DNA from 4 places in the Streptomyces sp. NBC_00224 genome. Region 3 is predicted to be linked to each of the others. Evidence: riboswitches for the same ligand, from Rfam matches in the RefSeq annotation. Region 3 holds a riboswitch; each other region holds the start of a gene.

Region 1 (7,616 bases), 2.9 Mb from region 3:
CCGCCGGGCCCGCCGCGCCCAGGCCGGCCCGGACTTCACGGCCCGCGAGCAGGAGCTGCTGCACCACCTGTGGGAGCGCAGGGAGGTGGCCGGGCCCGCGCTGCACTACGCGGCGGGCGCGGCGGGCCGCATCTGGATCCCGGCCCAGCCGTACCCGTACGGACACCAGGCCCCGTACGGACAGCAGGCCCCGTACGGGTACGACCAGTCCTCCCCGTACAACCCCTATCTGCGCTGAAGGCGCTCAAGGCGCCGAAAGCGGCGGCAGCGCCGGGAGCGTTGCGCGCTATGCCGAGGCGGTCTTCAGCTCGCTCAGCTCCGCGTCCGTGAGCTCCAGGTCCGCGACCGCGAGGAGCGCGGGCAGCTGCTCGACCGTACGGGCCGAGGCGATGGGGGCGACCACGGTCGGCTGGGCGGCGAGCCAGGCGAGCGCGACGCTCGCGGGCTCGGCGCCGTGCGCCTGCGCGACACGGTCCAGCGCGGCCAGGACCTTCGCGCCCCGGTCGGTCTCCAGGTGCTTGGCGGCGCTCCCGGCCCGCGCGCTCTCGACGTGCTGGCCCGGGCGGTACTTGCCGGTGAGGAACCCGGAGGCGAGCGAGAAATAGGGGACGGCAGCCAGGCCCGAGCGGGCGGCGGTGTCCTGGAGGCGGCCCTCGTAGGTGCCGCGCGAGACGAGGTTGTAGTGCGGCTGGAGGGCGACGTACTTGGCCAGGCCCTCGCGGTCGGAGAAGTCCAGCGAGTCCCGGAGCCGCTCCGGGGAGATGTTGGAGGCGGCGACGGCGCGCACCTTGCCGTCCCGCACCAGCTGGTCGAGGGCGGTGACGATCTCCTCGACCGGGACGGACTCGTCGTCGAAGTGCGTGTAGTACAGGTCGATGTAGTCGGTGCCGAGCCGGCGCAGCGACGCCTCGGCGGCGGCCTTGATGGTGGGGGCGGCGAGCCCCTTGAACTCGGGGTGCGCGCCCACCTTCGTGGCGACGACGACGTCCGCGCGGTTGCCGCGCGCGCCCAGCCACTTGCCGATGATCTTCTCGGACTCGCCGCCCTCGTTGCCGGGGATCCAGGACGAGTACGTGTCGGCCGTGTCCACGAAGTTGCCGCCCGCCTTGGTGTACGCGTCGAGCACCGCGAACGACGCGGCCTCGTCGGCGGTCCAGCCGAAGACGTTGCCGCCGAGGGCGAGCGGGAAGACGGAGAGGTCGGAGGCACCTAGGGGGCGCAGAGTGGTCATACGAGGTGAACGGGCGGGCGGTGCACGGCTATTCCGCGCCCCCGCCCACAGCCAGCACGCCCTACGGGTTCAGGCCCTTCGACTGCAGCCACGCCATCGGGTCGATGCCCGTGCCGCCCGGGGTGTGCACCTCCAGGTGCAGATGCGGGCCCGTCACATTGCCGGTGGCGCCGACGCGGCCGATGGTCTCGCCGGTCGTCACCTTCTGGCCCGCGCTGACCGCGATCGAGGACTGGTGGCAGTACCAGAGCTCCGAGCCGTCCTCCAGCTCTATGACCGTGCGGTAGCCGTACGAGCCGGACCAGCCAGCCGACTTGACCGTGCCGCCGTGGATCGCCTTGAGCGGGGTGCCGGTGGGGGCGGCGAAGTCGAGGCCGGTGTGGTGACCGGAGGACCACATCGAGCCGGCCTCGCCGAACGTCGAGGTGATCGTGTACGAGGCGACCGGCAGCGAGAAGCTCTTGGCGAGCTCGGCCAGACGCTCCTCCTCCGCCTTCTTCGCGGCGGCCTCCTCGGCGGCCTTCTTCGCGGCCGCCGCCTTCTGCTCCGCGGCGCTCTGCGCGGCCTTCGCCTCGGCCGCCGCCTTCTGGGACGCGGCCTTCTCGGCGACCGCCTTCGCCTCGGCCTCGGCGTCGTTCTGCTGCTGCTCGGCCTGCTGGAGGATGCGGGCGCGCAGGGCCTCGCCGGCGCCGGTGGCGCCCTGTTCGGCCTCGGCCCGGGAGACGCCCGCCATGGTGAGGGGGGCGCTCGCGACGGCCCTGTCGGCCTCGGCGGCCGGGGAGGCGTCGGGCTTCTCGTCGCCCGCGATGTCGGATATCAGCGTGCCCACGCCCGGCAGGGACTTGACGTCGGGGAGGTTGTCCGCGACCGAGTCGGGCAGGGATATGGAGACCGGCGGCTTGCTCTGCGCGCTGGCCATGCCGCCCGCGCCGACGGCCGCGATGACGCCGACGCCGAGGACGGTGGAGCTGCGGGCGAGCCCGCCGCGCTGCTTGGCGACGCGGTGCCGGCCGCGCACGGAGCGCACGGACTCCTCGGTGGGGTCCCACTCCTCCCACACCTCGGTGTCACTGGGCGCGACCCCGTAGAGAGAGACGGGGGGAACCGGCTGGGTGCCGAGGGCAGGCTCGTTGGACGCCACTGGGGCGCTCCTTTCCTTCCTTCTCGCCTACCGGGTTAGCTGACGGGTTCGGAGCAGGAAGGTCTCCTACGGGCACCTCTTCAAAGGTACAAAGGTGCCCGATTCACCCCAAGTTGGTGGTTCCCCGGTTCCCTTTCGGGATTCGGCGCGTGCGCACGGTGCCGCCTCTACGACGGCTGGGACGACCGCGCTGCGTTATCGAACGTTAATAGACAGGGGGACCGGATTCCAAGCAGTTCCCCCTGATCGTTGGGGACAACTGTTGACGGTGTGTCAGTTGTTATGCGCAGGGGCGCTGTTCGGCTACACACCGTCACGGCACCACGGGCATCGTCCGCCGCCGCTCCGGCTGCCGCACCCCCGGCCGCCCCACCGCGAGCAGCGCCATGTCGTCGTTCGCACCCCCGCCCGTATGTCTGCGCACATCGTCGATCAGCGCGTCCAGGACCTGGTCGGGCCCCGGGAAGATCCGGCCGCGCAGCCGCTCGTGCGGGTCGTAGAAGACCCCCGGCGGCTCCACCGAGCGGGCCTCGGAGAGGCCGTCGGTGTAGAAGAGCAGCGTCGCCCCGGCCGGGAAGGGGTACGCGTCCGCCCGGTCCGGCCACACCCCCAGGTCCGCCATCCCCAGCGGCAGCGCGGGGTCGGACGGGGCGAGCGCGTCCAGGGCCCCGTCGGCGTGCAGCAGCAGCGGCTCGGGGTGGCCCCGGTTCACCAGCCGTACGGTCCCGGCGCCGCGCGGGATCTCGGCGAGCACGGCCGTGGTGAACCCCTCGACGGCGTCCAGGCCGTCGCGCCGGGTGCCCTCCCGGGTCAGCGCGCGCTCCAGGCGCCCGGCCACGGCCTCCAGAGTCGTCTCCTGCTCGGCCGCCTCCCGGAACGCCCCGATGACCACGGCCACCGCCTCCACCGCCTCCAGGCCCTTGCCCCGCACGTCCCCGACGACCAGGCGCACCCCGTACGGCGTGTCCTGAACGGCGAAGAGGTCCCCGCCGATGAAGGCACCGGCCTGGGCCGCCTCGTACCGCGCGGCCACCTGGAGACCCCCGATGCGCTCGGCGGGCGTCGGCAGCACGGCGCGCTGGGCGGTCTCCGCGATGACCCGGGCCGAGGCGAGCCGCTCGCCGCTGCGCCGCAGCATGCGGTTGATGAAGAGGGCGAGGGCGCCGACGGTGGTGACGGTGAACAGCTCGCTGACCGCCTCGCCCGTGCTGGGGATGTCGTGCAGATACTCCGTGAGCAGCACCGCCCCGACCGCCGAGGCGCCCGCGACGGCGGTACCGGCCGGCCCGAAGAAGGGGGCCGCGATCAGGGGCGCGGCCGCGAAGAGGGCGGCGGCGGTCAGATCGGGCGGGGTCGCCACGTCGAGGACGACCCCGGCGACCAGGAGCAGCGCGGGCAGGGTGCGCACCAGGCCGAGGCGCCGGGAGCCCTCCCGGCCACCGCCGTCCGATCGCTGCCGCACCTGTGGTCTCCTGCCCGTCCGCAGGGCCGCCGACATCCCGCGCCCCACCCAGGGTGTCCGGCTCCGCCGCACGCGGCGACCTCACGTCCCCCAACCGGGTCAGCGGCCCGTCAGGGGCGCGGGGAACTGCGCGACCAGCCCCCACCGGCCCGCAGCTACCCGACCTCGATTCCAAGCGAAGCGCTCAGTGCCGGTCCGTACCTGTCGCGATCAGCCGCGCCCGGCATCTGCGGGGCCCGGCCCGGCCCCGTACGCAGGTCCCCCGGGCGTGCCGCCGGGTCGCCGGGTCGCCGTGCACGGAGGGGACGCCGCCCTTCGTGTACGAGGGCGCGGTCACCCAGGGCGCGGCGGGCGACAGGGGCAGTGACAGCGGCAGGGACAGACACATCAGCAGCGCGCACAGGCCGACGAACAGCGGCACGGCCGGCACCTTCCGCCGCGTCGCCGCTCGCATCAGTCCCGCCACATGCTCACGCATAGCACCCGTGAGACTACTGGACGTGAACCCCTCGGCCGGTGAGGTGCCGCCAGGCACTTCCTGACCCTCATGCCGGAACTTGACGTCGCACAAAGGCCGGCCGCAGGCTCGTGGCCCATGCACGAACTTTGCTCGACCGCCGCCCTGCCCTGCGACCCGCCGCTGCTGTGGGCCGCCCAGGGCCTGACCGGGGCCTCCCGCGCCCGCGCCTGGGTGAGCGGGGACGGCCGCGCCTTCGCCGTCGCCGTCCCCGATCTGTCCCGCCACGACCGGCTGGCCGTCTCGGGGCCCGTCGGGTCACTGGCCCCGCTGGTCGCCGAGGTGCTCGCCGAGACCGGCCCGAGCTACCGCCCGCTCGGCGACGAGGCGACCGTGCGGGCCCTGGTGGAGGCGCTGCCGGAGCTGCGTCCGGTGGCCACTTTCGGCTGGATGAGCCGTACGCGCCCCCTGTCGTCCGCCGAGGCGGGCGCGGCGGACGAGGGCAAGGCGCGGTGGCTGGCGGACGACGACGCGGAGGAGATCACCGCGCTGCTCGCCGAGGCCTTCCCCGGCTCGTACGCGGTGCCGGGCGCGCCGGGCGTCGGGCGGTGGGCGGGCACCCGGGACGACGCGGGCCGCCTCACCTCGGTCGCCGCGCTCGCCTGGTCGTCCCCCGAGGTCGGACTGCTCGCGGGCGTCGCCGTGCACCCGTCGGCGCGGGGCCGGGGCCTGGCCCGTACGGTCGTCGCCAAGGTGCTCGCCGAGGCGCTGGCCGTGCACGGGACGGCGGCCCTGATGGTGGACGGCGCCAACGACGGGGCGATACGGCTGTACGAGGGCCTGGGATTCGCATACCGGCGCTTCTTGGCGGCGGAGCTGACGCCGGACATATAGCCGGGCGAGCGCACCGGTGGGCGCCGGCCCGGAAATGCCGAAGCCCCAGGGCGGCCGGGGCCCGGGAATGCCAAAGGCCCGGCACATTCTCATGTGCCGGGCCCAAGGACTTCAGTAGCGGGGACAGGATTTGAACCTGCGACCTCTGGGTTATGAGCCCAGCGAGCTACCGAGCTGCTCCACCCCGCGTCGGTAAACACAACTGTACGGCATGCGGGGCGGTGCTCCGTACCGGCTGACGCGGGACCCCATCCGGGACCCTCCGGCTCACGCCGACCAGTGGCCCCGCGAGGCGGCCAGCACGAACCCCGGGCCGAAGCCGATGATCAGGCCCGACTGCCGGTCGCCGGGGGGCTGCTCGAAGGTGCGGGCCAGCACGTCGAGGACGGCGGAGCCGCCCAGGTTCCCGTTGGTGGCCAGGCTCGCCCAGGCGTGCCGCAGATCGCCGTGGTCGCGGTCGCCGTCCAGGCCGAACCCGGCGGCCGCGTCCTCCAGGACCCGGGGCCCGCCCGGGTGGACGACCGCGAACTGGAGGGCCCGGCCGCTGCCGCCGAGCCATTTGCGTACCGCCGGGAGGCTGTCGTTGAGGGCGGCGGTGGCGGCGGCCGTGGAGTCGAAGTGCAGCCCGGCCCCCGAGAGGCGGCCCTGGTAGCGGTCGATGCTGTCGGGCAGGACGTACTCGAAGGTGTCCTCGATGACGTAGCTGGGCCCGCTCCAGGCCGGGCTGTCCGAGACGACGACCGCACCCGAGCCGTCCCCGAAGAGCACCTTGTAGATCATCGACTCCCGGCTGGTGTCGGTGTGGTTGTACGTGGCCGTCGACAGGCACTCGGCGACGACGACCAGGACGTGCGAGCCCGGGTGCGCGGCGATGTCCTGGTGCGCCCGGACCAGGCCCTGCGCGCCGCCCGCACAGCCGACGGTCGCCATGGGGACGCGCCGCACGTCCGGCCGCAGGCCCAACTCCCGGACGAGGGCGACGTCGAGGGACGGCACGGTCCAGGAGGTGGTGTGGCTGGTGACGAGGCAGTCGATGTCGTCGGGGGCGAGGCCGGCGTGGGCCAGGGCCTGTCGCCCGGAGCGGACCGCGAGCCGCAGCGCGTCCTCGTACGCCGCCCTGTTCCGCTCCTCGATGGTGGCATTTCCGGCCACGGTCGGGGCGTTGAGGGGGCGGGTGAAACGGCGGGTGCGGACGGTGGTCGCCCGGGCTATTCGCAGGTGCGCCTCCAGCCGCGGCCGATCGGGGTTGGCACGCCGGATGTCTGCGCAGATCTCATCCGTGGAGATGAGGTGGTCCGGCAGAGCTATGGCGGGGAGGGCTATGTGAGCGGGCACGAGTGGGCTCCCTCGGGTGGCCGACGGGCGAATCCTCAACCTACTTGAGACGGCTGGAATTCGTTCCTCGGAATTCGAACAGAGCTCAGCCGGAAGGAGTCGTTCCGCGCGCTGCCCCACCCCTGGGACACGCCGGTCGTGCGCTCAGCTCGTCAACGGCGCGCTCAGCACCGGGTGCCGGCTCACGAGCGACGCCCCCGGGGTGTAGAGGAGCAGCATCACCCGGGCCCCCGGCGAGGTGACCGGCTCGGCCACGCACGTGGTGACCCAGCCGGGCCCCAACTCGCTGTGCCGGATGGGGCGTTCGGACCCGTCGGGGTACGGGATCGGGGTCGCCCCGGTCTCCCGGTAGAGCGGCCCGGCGACGGGGTCGTCCTGCACCTCGGCCTCAAGGCGTCGCAACTCCACGTGGTTGGGCCGCATTTCCACGCCGTGCCGCAGCTGCGGCAGCACCATGGGGGCCCACCGGTCCGCCCAGTCCGTCAATACGTGCTCGCGCGCCTCGGGGTCGAGGGTCATCCACCGCATGGTGTTGGCCGGAACCTCGCCACGCGGGAAGAGCGCGGCGAACTCCGCGTTGTGGGCGAGCAGGTTCCAGGCGGCGTCGGTGATGTAGGCCATCGCCCCGTCGATCTGCTCCACGACCCGCTGCCAGACACCGGGGACCGACATCCCGGAGTCGCGGTGCAGGGTGTACGGCGGGTACTCGCGCCGGGTGAGCCGCCAGAGGAACGTCCACTCCTGCTCGTTGAGACGCAGGGTGCGCGCCACATTGGTCAGGAATTCGGCAGTGGGGTTCAGCTGCCCGTTCTCAAATCGGTTGTACGTACCCGGTGTGCGCTCAAGAAGGATGTCCATCTGCTCCTGACTGAGCCCGGCGACCCGTCGGCCCGGCCCCGCCTGACGCGGCGGAAATCCGGCGGACTCCGGGTGGATGGCGGCGCGCCGCTCCTGGAGGAGCGTCTTGAGGGACATGCGGTCGCGGGCGGCGAGCGGCAAAACGGGACCTTCGTTCACGGGGGGACGGGGACGAACGGCTGCCGTCGCGGCGGCACGACGGGCGATGACGGTCTGTCGGCGGGCGATCTCCTGTTCA
Region 2 (7,616 bases), 3.8 Mb from region 3:
CGGCGATGTCGCCGCGCTGCGACACGTACTGGCGCATCGGGTACGCGAGGGCCACCACCAGCGAGCACATCACCAGGGCGAGCAGGGCGGCGCGCCCGGTGAGCCGGGAGCGGCGCGCCTGGCGCTTGGTCTGGGAGCGGTAGACCCGGGCCGCGGTCTGCTCGCCGAGCACCTTGAGCCGGGCCGCGGTGGAGAACCGGTCCCGGTTGCCCTTGGCCATGTCGCCCCGCTCCCCTCACGTACGTACAACGTCCCCGGACACGGTACGGGACCGCGGCCGGGGACGTACGTACGACAGGGCGGTCAGCCCATGTCAGGACTGCTCAGCCGGTCGGCTGATCAGCCCTTGAAGCGCGGGAAGGCGCTGCGGCCCGCGTACACCGCCGCGTCGTCGAGGATCTCCTCGATGCGCAGCAGCTGGTTGTACTTGGCGACGCGGTCCGAGCGGGCCGGGGCGCCGGTCTTGATCTGACCGCAGTTCACCGCGACGGCGAGGTCGGCGATGGTGACGTCCTCGGTCTCGCCGGAGCGGTGGGACATCATGCACTTGAAGCCGTTGCGCTGGGCCATCTCGACGGCGTCCAGGGTCTCGGTCAGCGAACCGATCTGGTTGACCTTGACGAGCAGGGCGTTGGCGGAGCCCTCCTCGATGCCGCGGGCCAGGCGCTCCGGGTTGGTGACGAAGAGGTCGTCGCCGACGATCTGGACCTTGGTGCCCAGCTTGTCGGTGAGGGTCTTCCAGCCGGCCCAGTCGTCCTCGTACAGCGGGTCCTCGATGGAGACCATCGGGTACGCGGAGACGAGCTCCTCGTAGTACTCGGTCATCTCGGCGGCCGAGCGGGACTGGCCCTCGAACTCGTACTTGCCGTCCTTGTAGAACTCGGACGCGGCGACGTCGAGCGCGAGCGCGATGTCCTTGCCCGGGGCGTAACCGGCCTCCTTGATGGCCTCCAGGATCAGGTCCAGGGCGGCGCGGTTGGAGTCCAGGTTCGGGGCGAAGCCGCCCTCGTCACCGAGGCCGGTGGACAGGCCCTTGCGCTTCAGGACGGCCTTGAGGGTGTGGTAGACCTCGGCACCCCAGCGCAGCGCCTCGGAGAAGGACTCCGCGCCGATCGGGGCGATCATGAACTCCTGGATGTCGACGTTGGAGTCGGCGTGCGACCCACCGTTGAGGATGTTCATCATCGGAACGGGCAGCAGGTGCGCGTTCGGGCCGCCCAGGTAGCGGAACAGCGGGAGGTCGCTGGCCTCGGAGGCGGCGTGCGCGACGGCGAGCGAGACGCCGAGGATGGCGTTGGCGCCGAGCGAGCCCTTGTTCTCCGTGGCGTCCAGGTCGAACATCGCCTGGTCGATCAGGCGCTGCTCGGTGGCGTCGTAGCCGACGAGCTCCGGGCCGATCTGCTCGATCACGGCGAGGACGGCCTTCTCGACGCCCTTGCCCTGGTAACGGTTGGGGTCACCGTCGCGGAGCTCGATTGCCTCGAAGGCACCGGTGGAGGCGCCGGACGGGACGGCGGCACGACCCGTGCTGCCGTCGTCGAGGCCGACCTCGACCTCGACCGTGGGGTTGCCTCGGGAGTCCAGGATTTCCCGGGCTACGACGACGTCGATGGACGGCACGAGCATCTCCTTCTGGGATGTGACGCGAATACGCCGGGCCGCGTGGTCCGGCACCCCTGAGCCTAACCGCCTCCGGGGCATCCACCAGCCGACCGACCGGCCCGTGGGACGAAACGGGGGGCAAAATGTTCCCGAACAAAACAATCCCCCTGGCGGGGGGGCGGGGGCGACGGGTTCAGCTTTCAGCGGAGTGGATCACGTGCGGGCCCGCGGGGGCGGGTGCGTGGATCATCTGCGGGCCGGTGGGGGCTGGTCGCGCAGTTCCCCGCGCCCCTGTAGGTGCCCGCATCATTAGGGGCGCGGGGAACTGCGCGCTCAGCCACAGATCACCTGCGGCCGGATGACGCGGAGCGACTAGCTCAGGTGGAGCTGCTGGTTCACGTAGATCAGGTTCGCGTCCTTCACTACGTCCTTGTTCAGCTCGAACAGCTTCTGCCAGCCGCCCTTGACGCCGTGCGCGGCGGCGATGGAGCCGAGGGTGTCGCCGGCCTTCACCTTGTACTCGCCGGAGCCGGTCTTGACCGGGGCGGGGCGGGACTCGCTCCGCGAGGCGGGCGCGGACTCGCGCTTCGGGGCCGGGGCGGCCTTGGGGGTGGCGGCCTTGGAGGACGAGCCGGACGTGTCCACCTTCGCGGACGCGCCACCGGACGTCAGGTTGCCCGCACCGGCGCAGGCCCAGGCGCCCGGCCCCTGCATCGCGAGCAGCTTCTCGGCGGTGGCTATCTGCTGGCCCTTGGTGGCCAGGTCGGCGCGGGAGGCGTACTGGGTGCCGCCGGCCGCGGCCCAGGAGGACTGCGAGAACTGCAGACCGCCGTAGTAGCCGTTGCCGGTGTTGATGGACCAGTTGCCACCGGACTCGCACTGGGCGACCGCGTCCCAGGTGGAGACGGAGGCGGCGGAGGCGGAGCCCGCGGCCATCAGCGGGGCGGCGACGGCCGCACCGGTGACACCGGCGAGCGTGGCGACGCGGACGGCCTTGGACGGGCGACGGTGCTTGCCCTTGCCGGAAAGCAGCATGGAGTTCTCCTCACCGACGCCTGCGAGGTGAGCTGTCGGGTTCGGGCGAGTGAGTGGCCCGGCCGCGCCGCTAGGCGCGTCTTCACCCCAAGCCGGTCCCGTCGGCCGTCTCGTACGTCCCGCCGTATGGCGTACGTCCTTCAACGGCCGGGCCCGGCGCTTACCTTGGGTCCCCCGCTCCTGCCTACGGCGCATCGAGCGTCGACTGTTCCCCGCGACCGGCGGCAGGATTCGGCGTTCCCGGTCGAAGGGGCCCGTGGTGACGAGCGCTCCGACCGTAATCACACCAACCCCTGATGTTCAAAGGGGCACATCGGGGAGAAATCGCCCCCACATGCCCCTCCACAACCTCTGTTTCCGCAGGTCGGGGGCGTAACGCCCGTACCGGACGGACGGGACACGCCAGTTGACGGAAAGAGACCCATGTCTCACTTGCGCAGAAGCGGACATAGGCCCCTGAACTACCCCTTGGCCGGGGCCGGGTTGTCCGTATTTGCCAGGTTCAGATCAAGGCTCTGGCCGGGCAGGATGAGGTTCGGGTCGGAGCCGATCGTCTTCTCGTTCGCCTTGTAGAGCGCGGACCAGCCGCCCTCGACCTTGTGCGAGCGCGAGATGTCCCACAGGTTGTCGCCGACGCGGACGGTGTAGTCGCCGCCCTCGGTGAGCGCGTCACCCGCCTCGCGTGAGTCGGCGTCACCTCGCGAGGCGTGGCGCCCCGATTCATGGCTGTTGTCCGTATTGCCCGGCTCGGTGGTCGCGGGGGTGCCGCTCTCGGCCGTGTCCGGCGTGCCGCGGTGCTTGCCGCCGGAGGCCGAGTCCGTGGAGCCGGTGGCCGGACTGGAGGGCGTCGTGGACCCGGGCTGCCCGCTCGTGCCCGTGGCCGGCGCGGACGGCTTCGTGGACGGCTTGGGCGCGGTGGAGGCCGAACCGGACGGCTTCGTGGGCGCCGGAGTCGTCTTCGCGGGCGCGGACGGAGTGGAGGCGTCCGGGGTCGCGGCTCCCTCCTCCGAGGGGACGTACGGCGAGGGCGTGGCGCCCGGGTCGACGGCCGGCGCGCCGCCGCCCGAGGTGAGCCCGGAGACCGTCGAGCAGCTCGTGAAGGCCTTGGGGCCCTTCGCGGCGAGCACCTTCTCGGCGACGGCTATCTGCTGCGCGCGGCTGGCCATATCGGGGCGCGAGGCGTACGCCGTGCCGCCGTAGGTCTCCCAGGTCTCCTGGGAGAGCTGGAGGCCGCCGTACAGGCCGTTGCCGAAGTCGGCGCTCCACGCGCCGCCGCTCTCGCACTCCGCGACGCGGTCCCACGTGGTCGCGGAGGCGGCGCTCGCACCGCTCGCCGCGAAGAGCGGAAGGGCTAGGGCCGAGCCGGTCACCCCCGCCGCGACGACGAGTGCGGGAGCCTGGCGGGGTCGGCGGTGCCGTCCGTTCCCGGAGCGCATGCTGTGGCCTTCCGTGTGACGACGTCTGTGACTACTGGGCCGGGCGTTGAGCCTGGTTTGCCGAGTCGAGGGGTGAACGTAGCCGTACTCGAACGCTTGTCACAAGTCGATGCACCCGCGATAACGCCAAAGTCACAGTTTTGACGAACCGTCAGTTCCGGTGGGTGTGAACTCGACCGGAAGCGTGCGCAGTCCACGCATGATGAGCCCGCCGCGCCAGCGCAAATCGGCAGGATCCGCCCCGAGCCGCAGGTCAGGAAGGCGGCGCAACAGGGTCGCCAGCGCGGTCCTCGCCTCCAGGCGGGCGAGCGGGGCGCCCAGGCAGTAGTGGATGCCGTGGCCGTAGCCGAGATGCTGGTTGTCGCGGCGGCCGAGGTCGAGCGTGTCCGGGTCGCCGAACCGCTCGGGGTCGCGGTCGGCGGAGGCGAGGACGACGAGCACCGGGTCGCCGGCGGCGATGTCCTGACCCCCGATCGTCAGCGGGCGGGTGGCGAACCGCCAGGTGGCGAGCTCCACGGGCCCGTCGTAGCGCAGCAGTTCCTCGATGCCGGTGTCCAGCAGGTCCGTCTCCCCGGCCGCGAGCGAGGCCTGGAGCCGCTCGCGCTGCTCCGGGTTGCGCAGCAGCGCGTACACGCCGTTGCCGATGAGGTTCACGGTCGTCTCGAAACCGGCGAACAGGAGGATGAAGGCCATCGCGGCGGCCTCGTTCTCGGTGAGGTGCTCGCCGTGGTCGCTGGCGCGGATCAGGCCCGAGATGAGGTCGTCGCCCGGGTTCTCCCGTTTGCGGTGGATGAGTTCGAGCAGATACCCGCGCATCTTCTTGACCGAGCGGGCCACGCCGCCGCGCGGGCCGCCGCCGTGCCGGATCATCATCCCGGCCCAGTCGCGGAAGTCGTCCTGGTCCTCGCGCGGCACGCCGAGCAGGTCGCAGATGGCGTAGATGGGCAGCGGGAAGGCGAACTCGTGGATGAGGTCGGCCTCGCCGCCCGCCGCGAACCGGTCGATGAGCTGGTCCGTCAACTCCTGCACCCGGGGCGCGAATTCGGCGACCGTACGGGGAGTGAACGCCTTCGACACCAACCGCCGCAGCCGGGTGTGGTCCGGCGGGTCGATGTTGAGCAGATGCGTCATCAGGTCGGCCTTGCGCTCGCCCGGAATGCCGGTCTTGCCCTTGGCGTGCGCGGGCTCGTCGTGGTGCGCGGGGTTCTTGGAGAGCCGCTGGTCGGCGAGCGCCTGCTTGGCGTCCGCGTACCGCGTCACCAGCCATGCCTCGACCCCGCTGGGCAGCTTGGTCCGGTGCACGGGCGAGTGCTCCCGCAGCCACCCGTAGGTGGGGTACGGGTCGGTGGCGAACTCCCAGGTGAACATCTCGGGCGGGGTCCGGTCCGCGCCGGACGGAGTGGGCTCCTGCACCGCCGTCAGCGCTCTTCCGCCGTGCGGATCGCGTCCCGGTACGCGCGGGCCGCCGCCCGCAGCGCCGCCTCCGGGTCCGTGCCGTCGGCCTCCGCCGCGACCGCGAGGGCGAGCAGGCGGTAGCCGATGCCCTCGCCGGACGGCAGGGGGACGTCCAGGGAGCCGATACGGGTGCGGGAGGCGAGCTTGGCCGCCAGGGCCAGGGCGGGCTGGCCGAGCGGGATGCCCTCGGTCACCGAGTCGCGCTGCTTCTCCGCCGCCTTCTGCCGCAGCCAGTGCTCCTTGACCTCCTCCGGCGTCTCGGCGTGCTCGTCGCCGAAGACGTGCGGATGGCGGTGGATCAGCTTCTCCACGATCGTCCCGGCCACGTCGTCCACCGAGAAGGGCGCCTCGGGATCCTCCTCCGCGATCCGGGCGTGGAAGACCACCTGGAGGAGCACGTCGCCCAGTTCCTCGCGCAGCTCGTCGCGGTCGCCCTCCTCCACCGCCTCGACCAGCTCGTACGCCTCCTCAAGGGCGTACTTGGCCAGGCCCTTGTGGGTCTGCTGGGACGACCACGGGCACTCGCGCCGGATCCGGTCCATGACCTGGACGAGGTCGAGCAGCCGGGCGCCCGGCAGGTCGTACGAGCCCGGCAGCAGCTCCAGGTCCGGCATGGCGACCCTGCCCGAGCCCGCGAGCCGGGCGAGCCCGTCGGTGAGCCGGCGGTCGCCCTCGCCGGAGGGGAGGACGACCACCGTACGGCCCCCGGCGCACGCCTCGACCAGCTCCCGCGCCTCCGGGTCCGCGAGCTCGACCTCGACGCCCGCCTCACGCAGATACGGCAGTTGCGGGTGCCCGGGGTCGGCGCAGAGCACCCGGTCGGCGGCGCGCAGCGTCTGCCACGCGGGCCAGGACAGCAGTCCGGGCGCCACGCGGTGGCTGGCGGTGAGCAGGACGACGCGGCCGGGTTCTTCGAGAGTCACCTCTCGAACCTACCCCGACCGCTCCCCGCCCCCGCCCCGGCCCGTCAGCCGGTGACCGGGGCGTCCTGTTCCGGCCCGTTCTTGGTGACCTGGGCGATCCACGGCGTCTTGGCGTCGGCGAGCTGGATCGCCTTGTCGTCCCACGTCCCGTACCGCGGATTGACGTCGATCTTCAGCTTCTTCGACGCCTCGGTGAGCGTCTTGGTGACGGCCGCCTGGCCCTGCGGGGTGGACAGGTCGGCGCCGGTCGCGGCGGCCAGCGCGGTCAGCTGCACCTGCTCGCGCACCGCGTCGTCGATCTGGCCGGGGGCGACCCCGCGCTGCTGGAGGAGCATGCCCGCGAACGCCTGCTCGCCGCCGGCCTGCTGGGCCATCGCGGCCCGGGCGTCCTGGAGCTGCTTGCGGGTCACGCTCACCCCGGCGTCGGCGGCGGCCCGGTCGAGCACCCGGTCGAAGATCAGCCCGTGCAGCTTGGCGCGGCTGAGCTGGCCGGTGTTCTTGATCAGCTGGGCGGCCTGCGGCGAGGCCTGCTGCGCCGTACGGACATCCTTGACCTGGGCCTGGAGCGCGGAGACCGGGATCCGGTCGCCTCCCACGACGGCCGCGGCGCCCGGGTGGGCCTCGCTGCCGCAGGCGGTCAGGAGTGGGCCCGCGCCGAGGAGCGCGACGGAGAGGGCGAGTGCGGTGCGACGGCGGCGGTGCAAAGGAGCCTCCCGGCGGATCGTGCGGCAGTGCAGCGACCTGATGACCTTGCGGTGATCGATGTTAGGCAGTCTCAGTGGCGTGGGCCACTGATTCGCCCAACGATTCGGCCGCCTCGGGGGTCTCGGGCCGCAACATGATCGTCCGGGAGAGGACGAAGGTGACCGGAATCGCCGCCGCGGCCGCGATCAGCGGGGCCCAGGTGCTGCTGAGGCCGAGCAGGTCCACCAGGACGTACATCCCGGTCGTGGTGATCACGAAGTTGGCCGCGTTGGTGAGCGGGAAGAGCAGGAACTTCCGCCAGGTGGGCCGGGTGCGGTAGGTGAAGTACGAGGTGAGGAAGAACGAGCCCACCATGGCGAGCAGGAACGCCGTGATGTGGGCGACGACGTACGGCACCCAGGGGAGGAACAGCAGATAGAGGCCGTAGTACGTGCCCGTGTTGACCACCCCCACCAGGGCG
Region 3 (7,616 bases):
AAGCCCGTGAAGTTGACCAGCTGGACGAGGGTGTCGTTGCCGAGGTGGCTCAGTTCCAGGTGGATGCGGCGGTCACCCGTGAGCGTCACGGCGGGCGGTGCGGCCGTACGTACCGCTTCGAGGAGTCTGTCGGCGCTCGGCTGGTCCGTGGAGGAGAGGTATTTCAGACCGAGCAGGTCCTTGAAGTACCAGCAGGTGCCCGCGCCGAACGCCTGGCGCCTGCTCACCGGCAGCGGGTCGCCCTTGCGGAAGCCCAGCACGTCCGCCAGCGCGTACTCGCTCCTGGCCGTGCCGAGCTGGTCGAGCCCGGTGGGCACGGGGCCGGTGATCACCACCGTGCCGCCGCCCTCGACATAGGCGCGCAACACGTTCGCCTCCGCGTCCGAGACGGCCTGGAGGTCGGGCAGGAGCAGGACGCGGTACGGGGCCAGGTCGGCGGCCTCGATCCCGGGACTGGGCACGGTGTCGAACGGGATGTGGGCGTACACCAGCGACTTGACCGTGCCCCGGAACTCGCCCAGCCACTCGTGCTTGGCGCAGCTCTCCTGGGGCTCGTCGAAGCTCCACCAGTCCTTGACACCCGTGGGCGGCTTGGTGGTGACGTACATCCCGCTGCCCTCGGTGGGGCTGACGAAGTCGCGGGAGGACGAGGAGTGGTAGACCCCGACCGCCGCCCCGCCGGTGGCGGCGAACAACTGCTCCTGGTGGGCCGCCACGAACCCGTACATCCGGGTCCGCATCGCCTTGTCGGTCGTCTCGGTCTTGAACGGTGTCCTGACCTCGTACGGGTTGCAGCCCGCCGCCAGCACCTCGGCCATCACCAGTGAGGCGTCGTCGGCCTTCCAGCCGTACGAGAACGCCCAGGCGGGCTTGGTCCCGCTGGCGGCGCGCGCGTATTTGTACATCGAGATCAGACACGTCCAGTCGGTGGCCGTGGCGTGGCGCATCCCGTCGTAGTTGCCGAGGACGTCCACCTCCCACACATGGCTGACGCCGTCGGCCTTGCGCAGATACGCGCCGTCGAGACCGACCAGGGTGGAGTACTGGTAGTCCATGGTCACGGTCTCCACGAACGTGACCAGGTCGGGGTTGACGGAGCGGCCCGCGGCGGCGATGTCGAGCTGCCACTGGAGCAGGTTGCGGTGGCGCCACTCGACGTAGCGCCGGAAGGTGAGGTTCGTGAAGTCGGCCTTGACGGGCATGCTGAGGCCGGTGTCCGCCTTGAACGCGGCGGTCGCCCAGGTCGAGGTGTCGCACCAGCTCAGCGCACCGTCGAAGTAGATCGGCACATCCGGCCAGATCGCGTCGAGGCCGGTGGCGGCGAGCGCCTTGACGCGGGTCAGGTAGTAGTCCCGCCAGGGCGAGTTGGGGCTCAGCCAGCAGCTCTCGTCGCCCGGGTCGACCCAGACGACCAGGCTGCCGTAGAAGACGTTGGGTTTGCCGTCGAGGCCGCGCTGGACCCAGTCCTTGCCGTCGCTGTTCTTGTAGAACGACGGGCCCTTCTCGCCGCCCGCGCTGATGAGCTCCATCGACGGGTAGTACATGACCACCCGGATCCCGGCGGCGTGCGCCAGCTGCACGAAACTCCTGACCTTGCCCATGTGCTCGGTGAACTGCTGGTCGGTCAGCCAGTTCGACAAGATGGTGTCGACCTCGATGACGCTCACGTTCTGCGCCTTGAGCCCGGCGATCACCGGCTTCATGTCGAGGTTCGGGTCGGCGTCGTCGTCGAAGGTGCCGTCCGCGATGCGGGCGAAGCGGGCCCATTCGGGAAAGGAGACGCCCGCGACGGGTGTCTGGGCGGTGCCGAATGATTCGGCCCAGGCGGGGCCGGAACGCAGCCCCGGAACGGGCAGCAGATTCGCCGCCATGGCCAGCCCCCCGGCACCCAGCCCCGTCCGTAATACGCTTCTTCGGCTCAACCTCGGTCTCTCGTGCATTAAATGTTTCCCCCAGTGGTGGTCGTTCCGGCTTCGGATTACCGCTCTTTCACTGCCTCTTGTCTTTCCGGGCAATCCTCTCTGATCATTTGCCGCACCGCGTGGATTCACGGCAACGCGGCCGAGAGGGCTCAAATGCGACGGACGCTTTCCGGCCGTACTTCTCCCCGGAGGCCGTGGAGTTCGGGCGTTTTCGCGACGCGGGCGCGGATGGCAGACTGCGATCATGACTACGAAGACGATCGACGCGGCGGCCGCGGGCGCCTGGAAACTCGGTGACCTGTCGGTCAACCGCCTGGGATTCGGCGCGATGCGCCTCACCGGCAGCGCCGCGTTCGACCTCGGTACGCCCAGCGACCGCGAGCGGTCCATCGGCGTGCTGCGGCGCGCGGTCGAACTCGGCGTCAACCACATCGACACCGCGGCCTTCTACTTCTCCCGGCTCCGATCCGCCAACGAACTCATCAACCGGGCGCTGGCGCCCTACCCGGACGATCTGGTCATCGTCACCAAGGTCGGGCCGGGGCGCGACGCGTCGGGCGAGTGGCTGCCCTGGGCCACGCCGGAGCAGCTGCGCGGCCAGGTCGAGGAGAACCTGCGCCAGCTCGGCCGCGACCACCTCGATGTGGTCAACCTGCGCCTCAACGGGCCGGGTTCGCTCGCCGAGCACTTCGGCGCACTGGCCGACCTGCGCGACGCCGGGCTCATCCGCCACCTGGGCATCTCCAACATCGCCCCCGAGCACCTCGCGGAGGCCCAGGCCATCGCGCCGGTGGTCTGTGTGCAGAACCGGTACGGCCTGGACAGCCGGCGCACGGGCTCCGACGAGGTGCTGCGGCTCTGCGGCGAGCAGGGCATCGCCTTCGTCCCGTTCTTCGCCATCGCCGGGGAGGGGCGCGAGAGCGGTGCGGGGCAGGGAGGCGGCACGGACGGCGAGGCGGTCCTCGCGGTCGCCCGCGCGCACGGGGCGACGTCCGCGCAGGTCCGCCTCGCCTGGACGCTGCGGCAGGGCGAGCACGTACTGGCCATCCCGGGCACCGGCAACCCGGACCACCTGGTGGAGAACGTGGCCGCGGGCGCGCTGCGGCTCACGGACGAGGAGATGCGGCTGCTCGGGTCCCCGAGCTGAGGCCGCCGGGCCGCCCCCTCGATGTCCGAAATGAACCACAGGGGGGCAGTTTCCCTCCTATGTCGCCAATCTATTCATTGGGAATGATAGGGCGGCTTAGATTTCGTTTGGGCGCTGTCGGTGGAATTGCTTTTGTCGGGCGCGAGGAGTGAATTGGGTCACGCGGGCTCCTGGTCGGCAGGTGCCCGCGACGCGCGCATTCCGTTCCGTGCAGGGCGAGTTGGGGGTACGGGGAGGCGGGGGCCCGCATTTCCCGCCCCCGGTGGATCTTTCTCGCGGATGCCGTAATGAATTGAGGTCTTGTTTCGGCCAGTCCTATTCGTTTACGGTCACCGTCAAATCCGGATGGACCGCCGAATCCTGCCGCTGTCCGGAAACCTCCCACACACGAAATGGCAGGAGCGGGGGAACCAGGTAGGCCGCCGAATCCGGAGACGGAACGGCTCGGGGTGAAGCCGCGTGCGCCGCGGCCGGGCAGCTCTCGCCCGAACCCGACAGCTCACCTCGCAGGCGAAGGAGAGGAATTCGCCATGCCTGCAACGGGTAAGCACCGCCGCCCCAAGTCCAACACCCTGACCCGGGGCATCGCCGCCGCGGGTACGGGTGGCGCCGCGCTCATCATTCCGGTGATCGGCGCGACCAGCGCCGGTGCCGCGCCTTCGGCGGTGCCGCACACCGGCACCGCCGCGAAGTCCGCGCCCGCCGTCGCGGCCGCCGTGAAGGGCGCGGTGTCCGCCGAGCCGATCGTGGCGAAGAAGGCCGCCGCGACGACCTACTCCGTCGTCGCCGGGGACTCCCTCTCCAAGATCGCCCAGGACCTGGACGTCAGCGGCGGCTGGAAGAGGCTGTACCAGGACAACCGCCAGGCCATCGGGGGCAACCCGGCCCTGATCCACCCCGGCCTCGAACTCGCGGTGGGCAAGAAGGCCAAGGCTCCGGCGGCGTCCGCCGACCGTACGGCCGCCTCGGCCCGGGCCGACCGTTCGGCCCGTACGACCACGCCGCCCCAGAAGGCGACCGCCGCCGTGGCGAAGGCGGCGACGTACTCGAACAACCTGGACGGCTGGATCCGGCAGTCGCTGGACATCATGGCCCAGCACGGCATCCCGGGCTCCTACGACGGCATCTACCGCAACATCATGCGCGAGTCGTCGGGCAACCCGCTGGCCATCAACAACTGGGACTCCAACGCCGTGGCCGGCACGCCCTCCAAGGGCCTCCTCCAGGTCATCGACCCCACCTTCCAGGCCTTCCACGTCGCCGGCACGTCGACGGACAGCTACGACCCCGTCGCCAACATCGTCGCCGCGTGCAACTACGCGGCCAACACGTACGGCTCGATCGACAACGTGAACGGCGCGTACTGACGGCAGCCGACGGTCGACGCAAGCCTCCGGTCGACTACTGAGGAGGGGACGGCCGGGGTGGCAGACCATCTGGTCCATGATGGACCAGATGGTCTGTTACGGTGAGCCGACCAGGCTCAGGGGAGGACCGTCATGCCACGCCCGACGCGCGCCGAGCTCGACGCCGAGATCGTCGAAGCCGCCGCCGAGCTCTTCACCGCGCAGGGCTACCTCGGCACCTCGGTGCAGGAGATCGCGGACCGGGTCGGCTACTCGAAGACCGGGCTGCTGCACCGGTTCCCCTCGAAGGAGCGGCTGCTCGCGGCGACGCTGAGGGGGCCGCTGACCGAGTTCGCCGCCCTGCGCGCTACCTGGAGCGCCCTGCCGGACGGCCCCGAGCGGCACCGGCGGGCCTCGGCCGATCTGGTCGACCTGGCGCTGCGCCACCGCTCCCGGCTCGCCCTGCTCTTCAACTCCGGGCTGCCGGTGCTGCCCGGCGCGCTCGCCGGAGTGGAGGGCATGGGGGATCTGGGCGACCACCGCACCGAGACCCTCGCCGCCTTCGCGTACCCCGATGACCTGGCGGGCACGATCCGGGCGCAGCTGGCCGTGACCGGCCTGGTCAGCACCGTCGCCGCACGCCAGGACGTACCGGACGACCTGCTGCGCGCCCCGCTGCTGCGGGCCTTCCGCGCCGCGTGCGGGATCTCCGCGCACGCCGTACGCCGCGAGGGATCCGCATGCTGAGGCTGCGGGCCGGGGCGGGCCGGGCGCTTCGAGGATGGCGGAAGTACGCCGTCGCCGTGGTCGTCCTGGCCGGGCTGAGCGTGGCCGGCGACCGGGCCGCGGCCGCCTGGACGGAACACCGTACGGCCGACGCGTTCCAGAAGGCCCAGGGGCTCAAGGCCGCGCCGCACGTGGAGGTGCACGGCTTTCCCGTACTGACCCAGCTGGCCGGGGGCACGCTCGACCGCGTCGACATCGAAGCCTCCGACATCCCCGCGGGCCGCGACGGCGGCAGGCTCCCGATCACCACGCTGAACGTCGAGCTCGACCGCCTGCGCCGCTCCTCGGACGCCACCGAGGCCCACGCCGCCTCCGCCAAGGCCACCGCCTTCGTCTCCTACCAGGACCTGTCCGCCGCGCTCGGCGTCGAGATCGGCTACAGCCAGGACAGTACGAAGTCCGAGCCGCGCGTCGCCGCCACCGCGAGCCTGCCGCTGGTCGGCAAGGCCACGGCCAGCGCGCGGGTCGACGTGGCGGGCGACCACGCGCTCGCCTTCCGGTCCGTGAAGGTGGGCGACGACCTGCCGAAGGCGGTGCGGACGATCGTCACCGGCATGCTGGAGCGCGAGCTGAAGCTCGACGGCATCCCGGACGGTCTGGCGCTCAAGTCCCTCACCACGACTCCCGACGGACTCACCGCGACGCTCTCCGGCGAGGACGTCACCTTCCGCACCGACGACCGCGCCTGAGCCTCCGCCGGGCAGGTGCGACAACGGGTTTCGCGGCCGCCGACCGCCTCGACCGGGCGCCGGACGTGATACGCAGACCTCACCACTCGTCGAGGTCACGGAACTTCGCCGGCCGGTCACAGGAACAGACGGGGAGCGAGCCCATGCCCATCAAGGTGATCCTCTTCGGCGCGACCGGCATGGTCGGCCAGGGCGTGCTGCGGGAGTGCCTGCGCGACGACAGGGTCGAGAGCGTCCTCGCCGTGGGGCGCACCCCGCTCGGCGTCGAGCACCCGAAACTGCGCGAACTCGTCCATCCCGACCTGGCGGCCCTGATGAGCCTGCCCGCCACCCGGGCCCAACTCACGGGATACGACGCCTGCTTCTTCTGCCTGGGCGTCTCCTCGGCGGGCATGGACGAGGAGACCTACCGCCGCATCACCCACGACCTCACCCTCACGGCCGCCCGCGCCCTGTCCTCCTGGAACCCGGGCTCCACCTTCGTCTACGTCTCCGGCCAGGGCACCGACAGCACCGAGCAGGGCCGGATCAAGTGGGCCCGGATCAAGGGCAGGACGGAGAACGACCTGCTGGCGCTGGACCTGGACGCGTACATGTTCCGCCCCGGATACATCCAGCCCCTGCACGGAATCACCTCGAAGACCCGCCTCTACCGGGCCGCGTACGTGGTCACGAAGCCGCTCTACCCCGTCCTGAGGCGCCTGGCCCCGAACCACGTCACCACGACGGAGCAACTGGGCCGAGCGATGGTCGCGGTCGCGACGGAGGGCGCCCGCGTGCATGTCCTGGAAACCGAGGACATCAACGGGACGGCGTCCCGCCTTTGACGGGACGTCAGTGCCCGCCGCGGTACACCCGCAGCGCGGGGACCTCGAACGACATCTCCGACACCTCCGGGTCGGGTGCCGGGTGGAAGCGGCCCGCGCTGACCGAGAGGTTGACGATGAGGTGGGCGTGCCAGCGGCGGTCCACTCCGCGGTGGTCGGCGAAGACGTGGGTGCCGTTCACCCACCAGGTGACCGAGCGGGCGCCGAACTCGACCCGCAGGTCGAGGAGGCCGCCGGGGGTGACGGACGGGTCGCGGTAGGAGTGGTGGGCGCCCCGGACGTGGTTGGTCAGTTCCAGGAGGCCGGGGTTGTCGGGGTGGTACTCGAACACGTCGACCTCCTGACCGCCGTCCCGCCAGGTCCAGATCGCCGGCCAGGATCCGGTGGCGTGCGGCAGCCGGACCCGGGCCTCCAGGACGTCGCCCGCGCGCACCATGAAGTCCTCGTCGCTGCCCTCGGTGGTCAGCAGGCCCGTGCTCCACGTGCCCTCGGGGCGGCGCCTCGCCCAGAACGTGCCGGTGCGGCTGTACGCGGCGTCGGGGACCAGGTGGTCGAGCTTGTCGTCGCCGGGATTGACCGGACCGCCGTCCGGATACGCCCAGGAGCGGCCCGCGACCCACTGCGCGGGGGAGGTGAAGTCGGCCGTGAGGACGGGGAGCCGCGGGGCCTCGGTGAGCACGGACACACCCTGGCACAGGTGCGGGGCCCACCGTCGGCGCCTCACCCGGCCCCTCGCCGCCTCCTCCGCGTCACCGCGCCGCTTCTCCCCGTACCCCGAAAGTAAGCTTTACGTACGCAAATATCTGTGGCGGCAGGTTCGGGGCGGGTTGAGTGATTTTTCCTTGGGGGATCGGGGATTCCCGGGGGTGCGGCTGGGAAGGTCGGCATTTGCTGTACGG
Region 4 (7,616 bases), 5.9 Mb from region 3:
GGCGGCATCGTGTAGATCAGGTCGCGGAACGGGCGCAGCCACACGCCCTCGCGGATCGCAGCCCGGGTCGCCGCCGCCATGTCCACCTCGTGGTCGAGCTGGACGACGCCGATGGCGCCGAGGACGCGGACGTCCTTGACCCCGGGCGCCCCGGCGAGCTCGCCCAGACCGTCGCGCATCCCCGTCCCCAGGCGCTTGATCTCGCCCTGCCAGTCCTGGGAGAGCAGCAGGTCGATCGAGGCGCAGGCGACGGAGGCGGCCAGCGGGTTGCCCATGTACGTCGGGCCGTGCGCCAGGACCGGGACCTCGCCCGAGGAGATGCCCTCGGCCACCCGGGTGGTGCAGAGTGTCGCGGCCATCGAGAGGTAGCCGCCGGTCATCGCCTTGCCCACGCACAGCACATCGGGCGACACGGCGGCGTGCTCGGACGCGAACAGTGTGCCGGTGCGGCCGAAGCCGGTGGCGATCTCGTCGAACACCAGCAGCACGCCGTGCTCGTCGCACGCCTCGCGCAGCACCCGCAGATAGGCGGGGGAGTGGAACCGCATCCCGCCCGCGTTCTGCACCACCGGCTCGACGATCACCGCCGCCACCTCGTCCGCGTGGCGCGCGATCAGCTCCCGCAGATGGCGTACGTAGGCCTCGTCCGGCTCCGCGTCGTACCCGGTGGGGGGCGCGTCCGCGAAGACCTGCTCCGGCAGCCGGCCGGACCACAGGGAGTGCATGCCGCCCTCCGGGTCGCACACCGACATCGGCTGCCAGGTGTCGCCGTGGTAGCCGCCGCGCCAGGTCAGCAGGCGCTGCTTGCGCGGCTGCCCGACCGACTTCCAGTACTGCAGGCACATCTTGATGGCGACCTCGACCGACACCGAGCCGGAGTCGCTGAGGAAGACGTGCTGGAGCGGCTCGGGGGTGATCTCGACGAGCTTGGTGCTGAGGCGCACGGCGGGCTCGTGGGTGAGCCCGCCGAACATCACATGGCTCATCCGGTCCAGCTGGCCGCGCACGGCCTCGTCCAGGACCGGGTGGCGGTAGCCGTGCAGCGCCGACCACCAGGACGCCATGCCGTCGACCAGCTCGCGCTGTCCGTGCGCCTCCTCGGCGAGCCGCAGCCGCACCCCGGACGCGGACTCCACGACCAGCGGTTCCTGGCGGCCCGGCATCGGGCCGTAGGGGTGCCAGACGTGCTGGCGGTCCAGGGCCCGCAGCTCGGCGACGTCGTAACCGGGTGTCGTCGGGTCAGGCATTGGGGGCCAGGTCCGTGCCCGCGCCGCGGCGGCGCACCGCCACCAGGTCCGTACGCGCCTCGGAGACCTCGGCCACGGCGGCCGGAGTGCTCTCGGAGCCGCACGGGCCGCAGGCGCCGCCCTCGTGCGAGCCGCAGCCGCTCTGCGCGTGCGAGCCGCAGCCCGCGCCGGCCATCGCGTCGGCGCGGTGCCCGGGCAGCGTGGTCGTGCCCGTGCCCTCCACCTCGAAGCCGGCGTCCGCGATCATCTCCAGGTCGGCCTTGCCCTCCTGGCCCTCACTGGTGAGGTAGTCGCCGAGGAAGATCGAGTTGACCAGGTTGAGGGCGAGCGGCTGCATCGAGCGCAGATGCACCTCGCGGCCGCCCGCGAGCCGTACCTCGACGTCCGGGCAGACGAACCGGACCATCGCGAGGATGCGCAGACACCGCTGCGGGGTGAGGTTCCACTCCTTGCCGAGCGGGGTGCCCTCGAACGGGATGAGGAAGTTGACCGGCACCGAGTCCGGGTCGAGCTCGCGCAGCGCGAAGACGACGTCGACCAGGTCCTCGTCCGTCTCGCCCATGCCCGCGATCAGACCGGAGCAGGCGGAGAGCCCGGCGGAGTGCGCCTTCTGCACAGTGTCGACGCGGTCGGCGTAGGTGTGGGTGGTCGTGATGTCCCCGTACGTCCCCTCGGACGTGTTGAGGTTGTGGTTGTACGCGTCGGCGCCCGCCGCGCGCAGCCGCTCGGCCTGGCCGTCGGAGAGCAGACCGAGGCAGGCGCACACCTCGACGCCCTCGTTCTGCTCCTTGATCGCCTCGATGGTCTGCGAGACGCGGTCCACGTCGCGGTCGGTCGGGCCGCGGCCCGAGGCCACCAGGCAGACCCGCTTGGCGCCGCCCGCGACACCGGCGGCGGCCGCCTTGGACGCCTCGTCCGGCTTCAGCCAGGTGTACTTGAGGATCTCGGCCTTGGAGCCCAGCCGCTGCGAGCAGTACGAGCAGTCCTCGGGGCACAGTCCGGACTTCAGGTTCACCAGGTAGTTCAGCTTCACCCGGCGCCCGAACCACTGACGGCGCACCTTGCCGGCCGCGGCCACCACGTCGAGCAGTTCCTCGTCGGAGGTCGCCAGTACGGCGAGCGCCTCTTCACGGCTCGGCAGCTCGCGCCGCAGCCCCTTGTCCACCAGCGTGTTCAGCAGGTCCATGGCGCCGATCCTTGCCGAAAACCCCCGCCCCAGCCAAGGAGGGATCGTACAACTGCGCTCCCGGAAGGTGTGTGTATTGCCACACCCTGACCTCGCCCGTCCAGGAATAGGGTCTGTCCGCTGCCTACAAAAGGGATCTCCACCATGCCCCGAGCGCCATTCGACTGGATCGACGGAGCGACCGAGCGGCGCGAGCGCGCCGGTCTCGTACGGGTGCTGCGGCCGCGCGCCGCCGACCAGGACCTCCTGGATCTGGCGAGCAACGACTACCTGGGGCTCACCCGGCACCCGGCGGTCACCCGGGGCGCCGCCGACGCGGCGCTGCGCTGGGGCGCCGGATCCACTGGATCGCGCCTGGTCACCGGCACCACCGCGCTCCACACCGAGCTGGAGGACGCGCTCGCCCGGTTCTGCGGGTTCGAGGCGGCGCTCGTGTTCTCCTCCGGGTACGCGGCCAACCTCGCCGCGCTGACCGCCCTCGGCGAGCGGGACGCGCTGATCGTCTCCGACGCGGGCAACCACGCCTCGATCGTCGACGGCTGCCGGCTGTCGCGCGCGGAGACCGAGGTGGTCCCGCACGCCGACCCCGAGGCCGTACGCAAGGCCCTGGACGCCCACGGCGGGCCCGCGCTCGTGGTGAGCGACTCGGTCTTCTCGGTGGACGGCGACGCCGCACCGCTGCCCGGACTCGCCGCCGCCTGCCGGGAGTTCGGCGCGGCGCTCGTGGTGGACGACGCCCACGGCCTGGGAGTCCTGGGCGAGGGCGGGCGGGGCGGGCTGCACGCCGCCGGGCTGGCGGGCGCGGACGACGTGGTGGCCACCCTCACCCTGTCGAAGTCGCTCGGCAGTCAGGGCGGCGCGGTCCTGGGCCCCGCCCGGGTCATCCGGCACCTGGTCAACGCCGCCCGTACGTTCATCTTCGACACCGGGCTCGCACCCGCGGCGGTGGGCGGCGCGCTCGCGGCGCTGCGGCTCCTGGAGGCCGAGCCGGAGCGGGCGGGGCGGGCCCGGGCCGTGGCCGCCGAACTGTACGAACGGCTGACGGCGGCGGGCCTGGAGGCGGCGCGCCCGGACGCGGCCGTGGTCTCGGTGCGGGCGCCGTCGCCGGAGCGGGCGGTGGCCTGGGCGGCCGACTGCCGGGGCGCGGGTCTGGCGGTGGGGTGCTTCCGGCCGCCGTCGGTGCCGGACGGCATCTCCCGGCTGCGGCTGACCGCCCGGGCCGATCTGAGCGAGTCTCAGATCCAGTGGGCGGTGGACACGATCCTGCGGACCGGGCCCACCGCCTAGTCCCCCGTTCGCATTCTCAACTCCTGCTGTCGGGCGCCTCGTTGAGCTCGACCGGCAGGCCGGAAAGGAAGCTGTGCCAGGCCCGCGCTCCGAAGAGCAGCGCGGGTCCGGCGGTCCGCTTGGAATCACGGACGGCGAGCAGTCCGGCGTCGAGGAATGCGGCCTCGACGCAATTGTTCATTCCTGTACTACGGCTGCTGCGCCGCCACTGCGCACCGTTCAGAGAAGTGCTGGAAGGTACATGCGCGAGGGGTGCGGGCATCATGCCTCCCTTACACGCCGTCAGCCATCCCGGCGATGAGATTCAATGATTCCTTGAACGAGAGGGCCTGCGCCTCGGCCATGTGGAACGCGGCGCTGTACGCCTCAAGGTCTTCTCTCCGTTCGAGATAGAGGCTACTCGTCAAGTGGTCGATAACCACAACGTCCAGATCGGAAATGTTCGGAAAGGAGAAGATAATGAAAGGCCCGGTGAGCCCGATATGGCCACCGCTGCTGAAAGGCACCACCCGCAACCGGACTTGCGGCAGCTGAGCCGCCTCCAGGAGATGGCGCAACTGTCGCCGCATCGCGGGCGCCCCGCCCACCTCGCGGTGCAGTGCCGCCTCGTCGACCACCGCGCTCAGCTCCAGCGGGGGATCGGCCCGCAGCACCTCCTGGCGCGCCAGGCGCACCTCCACCAGGGAGTCCACCCGCGCCGCGTCCGGCCAGCCCAGGGCCGCCCGGGTCACCGCGCGGGCGTACTCGGGCGTCTGGAGCAGCCCCGGCACCACGGACGTCTCCAGGGTGCGCGCCGCCGACGCCTGTGACTCCAGGCTGATGAAGTCCCGGTACTGCGGCGGCAGCAGCCCGCGGTAGGCCTGCCACCACTGGCCACCGCGCCCGTCCGCCGCCCCCGCCAGCGCTTCGAGCAGCGCCCGCAGTTCGGGGTCGGCCACCCCGTACACCTCAAGGAGCCGGGCCACGTCGGCGGGCTTCACCCCGCTGCGGCCGGTCTCGATCCGGCTCACCTTGGACTGGTGCCAGCCCAGCTGCCCGGCGACCTCGCCGCTCGTGAGGGCCGCCGCGCAGCGCAGCCGGCGCAGTTCCTCGCCGAGTTTGCGGCGGCGTACCGCGGGCCCGTGCCACATGTCGGCCTCCTTCCGCCCGGCCGGGATTCGGGCGATGGGCAAGTGTGGCGCCCAAATACGGTCCTTCGTCGCAGAGTTCACCGCTTTGAGGGACAGATATATGCACATCTTGGTGGATCGGCGCATCCGGCGGCACGATGAGTGGCACTCTGGCGCGAAGCACAAGTCCGGGGCGTCCTCGCGTTTGTCCGCTCGCTACGAGCCCAGCAGGCCGGCCCGGGTGGGAAAGGGACAGCGTCGCCATGGCAGACCACCAAGAATCAACCGTCACTCTGCCGAGCGATCCCGCCTCGGTCTCCGTCGCCCGTAGACACGTCGTCGGCGTACTCACCGAATGGGGTCTTCCGTCGGACGCCGACACCGCCGATACGATCCGCCTGATCGTCTCCGAGCTCGCGACCAACGCCGTGCAGCATACGTTCGGCCAGTCGCCCACGTTCACCGTGGAGCTGCGCCTGGAGCGCGACGAGCAGCTCCACATCGGTGTCACCGACAGCCATCCCCGCTGGCCGAAACGTCTTCCCGCCGCCGTCCAGCAGGACAACGGGCGCGGCATGGTGATCATCCGCTGGCTCGCCGCCGAGTGCGGGGGGCGGCTGTCGGTCACCCCGACGCCGGAGGGCGGCAAGACCGTCTGGATCGCGCTGCCGTGGACGGTACCGGTCCAGAGCTGAGCGCTCCGCCGGGAGCGGGGTGATCCGGCTGCGGGCCGGTGAGCGCAAGCGGCGGCGCTCACCGGCCCGCCGTACCACCGGACAGGCCCTCGTGCCGTGCGTCAGCGCACGCGCCCGTACCAGACGCCCTTGGACCAGATCTTCTCCAGCCGCACTACGGACCCGGTCTTGGGGGAGTGCCATATCTTGCCGTTCCCGGCGTAGATCCCCACGTGGTAGACGTTCGAGCCGGAGTGGAAGAACACCAGGTCCCCGCGCTGGCGCGCGGACGACGAGATGTGCCGGGTGCTGTTGTACTGCTGCTGGGTGGTGCGGGGCAGCTTCTTGCCCGCCTGCTTGAACGAGTAGAGGGTGAGCCCCGAGCAGTCGAACCGGTACGGGCCGCTGGCACCGTACTTGTAAGGCGCGCCCTTCTTCGACGCGGCGACGTTGAGCGCCTTCGTCGCGAGTGTCGCGGCGCTCGCCTCACTGCCGGCTCCTGGCACCAGCATCGTGCCGCCGACGGCGGCGAGCGTGAGGGCGGAGACCGCCCCGACTCGACTCAACAGGGACGGGACGTAATTCTGCGCAGTCATGCGCGACCCTTCGTCAAACCGCCTGCGAAGGATGACCTGTCGGGTTCGGACTGGCGAAGATGCCCGGCCGCTCGCGCGGCTTCACCCCAAGGGCCTCCCGGTCTCCCGGTGGGCCCGCACTGCTTGGGTCCTCCACTCCTGCCGATCCACTCAGTCGACCAGTCATCCGGGTGCGGCGGCAGGACTCGGCGTCCGCCCGGACCGCCCCGCCGCGGTGGCGGGGGCTTGTCGTCGGAAGGGATCTTGACCCACGAAGTGTCGGATTTCCGAGCCGAAACGGCGTTTTGTGAGGCTCCTCACGACTGACCCATTCAGGTGTACATCTATGTTTCAACGCTCCTGACGGGCTGTCCGACCTGCGTCGCACCGGCGCTGGAACGATTCATTCCGTTCGGTGTCTGCGCATTCGGAGCAACACCTGCGGTACGTCGTTCGGACCATCGGATGGTGCGAACGGGGGAGGCCGACTCGTACCCGCGCGGGGGTGCACGGACACCGGAGCGTCAACTCGCGGATGACGGCGGCGGCACCGTCAGACGGCCCGCCCGGCGCTCCCCGTCGAGCAGCCGAAGGGCCCGCGCCAGCGTCTCGGAGTGCAGCTCCGACTCGCCGCGCCGATGCATGGTCGTCAGCGCGTCCCGCAGCGCCACGGCCTGCCCGACGAGCGCCTGCGCGGCCCGTAGCGCGCCGTAGGTGTCGCGGTGCCGGGCGGGGTTGATCCGGCCCAGCCTGTCGAGCGCGTCGAGGTACGCGTCGATGAACTCGCCCTCGGCACGCGTCAGCGCGGGCAGCGGCGGAAGTTCCGGCAGCACGGCTCTACCTCCCTTGCGCCGGGGCCGAGTTCTTGCGGCTGGTGACGACGTGGTCGACCAGCCCGTACTCGGCGGCCGCGGTGGCGTCGAGGATGGTGTCCCGCTCGATGTCGGCGCTGATCCGCTCGACGGACCGCCCGGTGTGCCGGGCCAGCAGCTCCGTCAACAGCTCGCGTCCGCGCTGGAGTTCATTGGCGTAGATCTCCAGGTCGGACGGCTGTCCCTGGATCGGCTCGGCGACCGAGGGCTGATGGATCAGGACCCGCGCGCCGGGCAGTGCGAGCCGCTTGCCCGGGGCGCCCGCGGCCAGCAGCACGGCCGCGGCCGAGGCGGCCTGGCCCATGCACACCGTCTCCACGTCGCAGGTGACGAACCGCATGGTGTCGTAGATCGCCGCCATCGCGGTGAGCGAGCCGCCGGGGGAGTTGATGTACAGCGAGATGTCGCGGTCCGGGTCGGCGTGCTCCAGGTGCATGAACTGGGCCATTACGTCGTTGGCCGCGGTGTCGTCGACGGGGGTGCCGAGGAAGATGATCCGCTCCTCCAGGAGCTTGGAGTACGGATCGAGGGTGCGGACCCCGGTCGAGGTGCGCTCGGAGAATTCGGGCAGGACGTGGCGGGCGGACGGGCCGTGCATGACGTACCTCTTCTCTCGTGCCGATGTCTCTGTAAAAAATGTACAGGACGTACAGGCCGTTATGATGG

What was found. Region 3 has a riboswitch for cyclic di-AMP ahead of OG965_RS35180 (transglycosylase SLT domain-containing protein). Riboswitches for the same ligand answer to the same signal wherever they lie in the genome.
Region 1: it holds a riboswitch for cyclic di-AMP, as region 3 does, so the genes downstream of both, OG965_RS22405 (M23 family metallopeptidase) here and OG965_RS35180 (transglycosylase SLT domain-containing protein) in region 3, are expected to answer to the same signal.
Region 2: it holds a riboswitch for cyclic di-AMP, as region 3 does, so the genes downstream of both, OG965_RS18185 (transglycosylase family protein) here and OG965_RS35180 (transglycosylase SLT domain-containing protein) in region 3, are expected to answer to the same signal.
Region 4: it holds a riboswitch for cyclic di-AMP, as region 3 does, so the genes downstream of both, OG965_RS08640 (C40 family peptidase) here and OG965_RS35180 (transglycosylase SLT domain-containing protein) in region 3, are expected to answer to the same signal.

Annotation. Positions count from the first base shown of each region.
Region 1 covers NZ_CP108106.1:5,004,218-5,011,833, reverse strand. The annotation lists gene OG965_RS22415 (PrsW family intramembrane metalloprotease) at 1-238, shown strand, start outside; gene OG965_RS22410 (aldo/keto reductase) at 287-1,231, opposite strand; gene OG965_RS22405 (M23 family metallopeptidase) at 1,293-2,372, opposite strand; cyclic di-AMP (ydaO/yuaA leader) riboswitch at 2,382-2,530, opposite strand; gene OG965_RS22400 (PP2C family protein-serine/threonine phosphatase) at 2,686-3,870, opposite strand; gene OG965_RS22395 (hypothetical protein) at 4,019-4,312, opposite strand; gene OG965_RS22390 (GNAT family N-acetyltransferase) at 4,430-5,185, shown strand; tRNA gene OG965_RS22385 (tRNA-Met) at 5,301-5,374, opposite strand; gene OG965_RS22380 (PhlD) at 5,453-6,520, opposite strand; gene OG965_RS22375 (helix-turn-helix domain-containing protein) at 6,665-7,537, opposite strand.
Region 2 covers NZ_CP108106.1:4,104,449-4,112,064, forward strand. The annotation lists gene OG965_RS18175 (septum formation initiator family protein) at 1-220, opposite strand, end outside; gene eno (phosphopyruvate hydratase) at 340-1,626, opposite strand; gene OG965_RS18185 (transglycosylase family protein) at 1,975-2,637, opposite strand; cyclic di-AMP (ydaO/yuaA leader) riboswitch at 2,640-2,839, opposite strand; gene OG965_RS18190 (transglycosylase family protein) at 3,099-4,073, opposite strand; gene OG965_RS18195 (cytochrome P450) at 4,206-5,441, opposite strand; gene OG965_RS18200 (nucleoside triphosphate pyrophosphohydrolase) at 5,492-6,451, opposite strand; gene OG965_RS18205 (SurA N-terminal domain-containing protein) at 6,496-7,155, opposite strand; gene OG965_RS18210 (GtrA family protein) at 7,217-7,616, opposite strand, start outside.
Region 3 covers NZ_CP108106.1:7,862,501-7,870,116, forward strand. The annotation lists gene OG965_RS35170 (beta-galactosidase trimerization domain-containing protein) at 1-1,871, opposite strand, end outside; gene OG965_RS35175 (aldo/keto reductase) at 2,167-3,069, shown strand; cyclic di-AMP (ydaO/yuaA leader) riboswitch at 3,411-3,595, shown strand; gene OG965_RS35180 (transglycosylase SLT domain-containing protein) at 3,600-4,436, shown strand; gene OG965_RS35185 (TetR/AcrR family transcriptional regulator) at 4,569-5,162, shown strand; gene OG965_RS35190 (DUF2993 domain-containing protein) at 5,156-5,890, shown strand; gene OG965_RS35195 (epimerase) at 6,034-6,717, shown strand; gene OG965_RS35200 (beta-glucanase) at 6,725-7,396, opposite strand.
Region 4 covers NZ_CP108106.1:1,941,815-1,949,430, reverse strand. The annotation lists gene OG965_RS08670 (adenosylmethionine--8-amino-7-oxononanoate transaminase) at 1-1,247, opposite strand, end outside; gene bioB (biotin synthase BioB) at 1,240-2,433, opposite strand; gene OG965_RS08660 (8-amino-7-oxononanoate synthase) at 2,578-3,720, shown strand; gene OG965_RS08655 (DUF397 domain-containing protein) at 3,737-3,982, opposite strand; gene OG965_RS08650 (helix-turn-helix domain-containing protein) at 3,993-4,850, opposite strand; gene OG965_RS08645 (ATP-binding protein) at 5,093-5,524, shown strand; gene OG965_RS08640 (C40 family peptidase) at 5,626-6,099, opposite strand; cyclic di-AMP (ydaO/yuaA leader) riboswitch at 6,103-6,287, opposite strand; gene OG965_RS08635 (hypothetical protein) at 6,603-6,911, opposite strand; gene OG965_RS08630 (ATP-dependent Clp protease proteolytic subunit) at 6,916-7,548, opposite strand.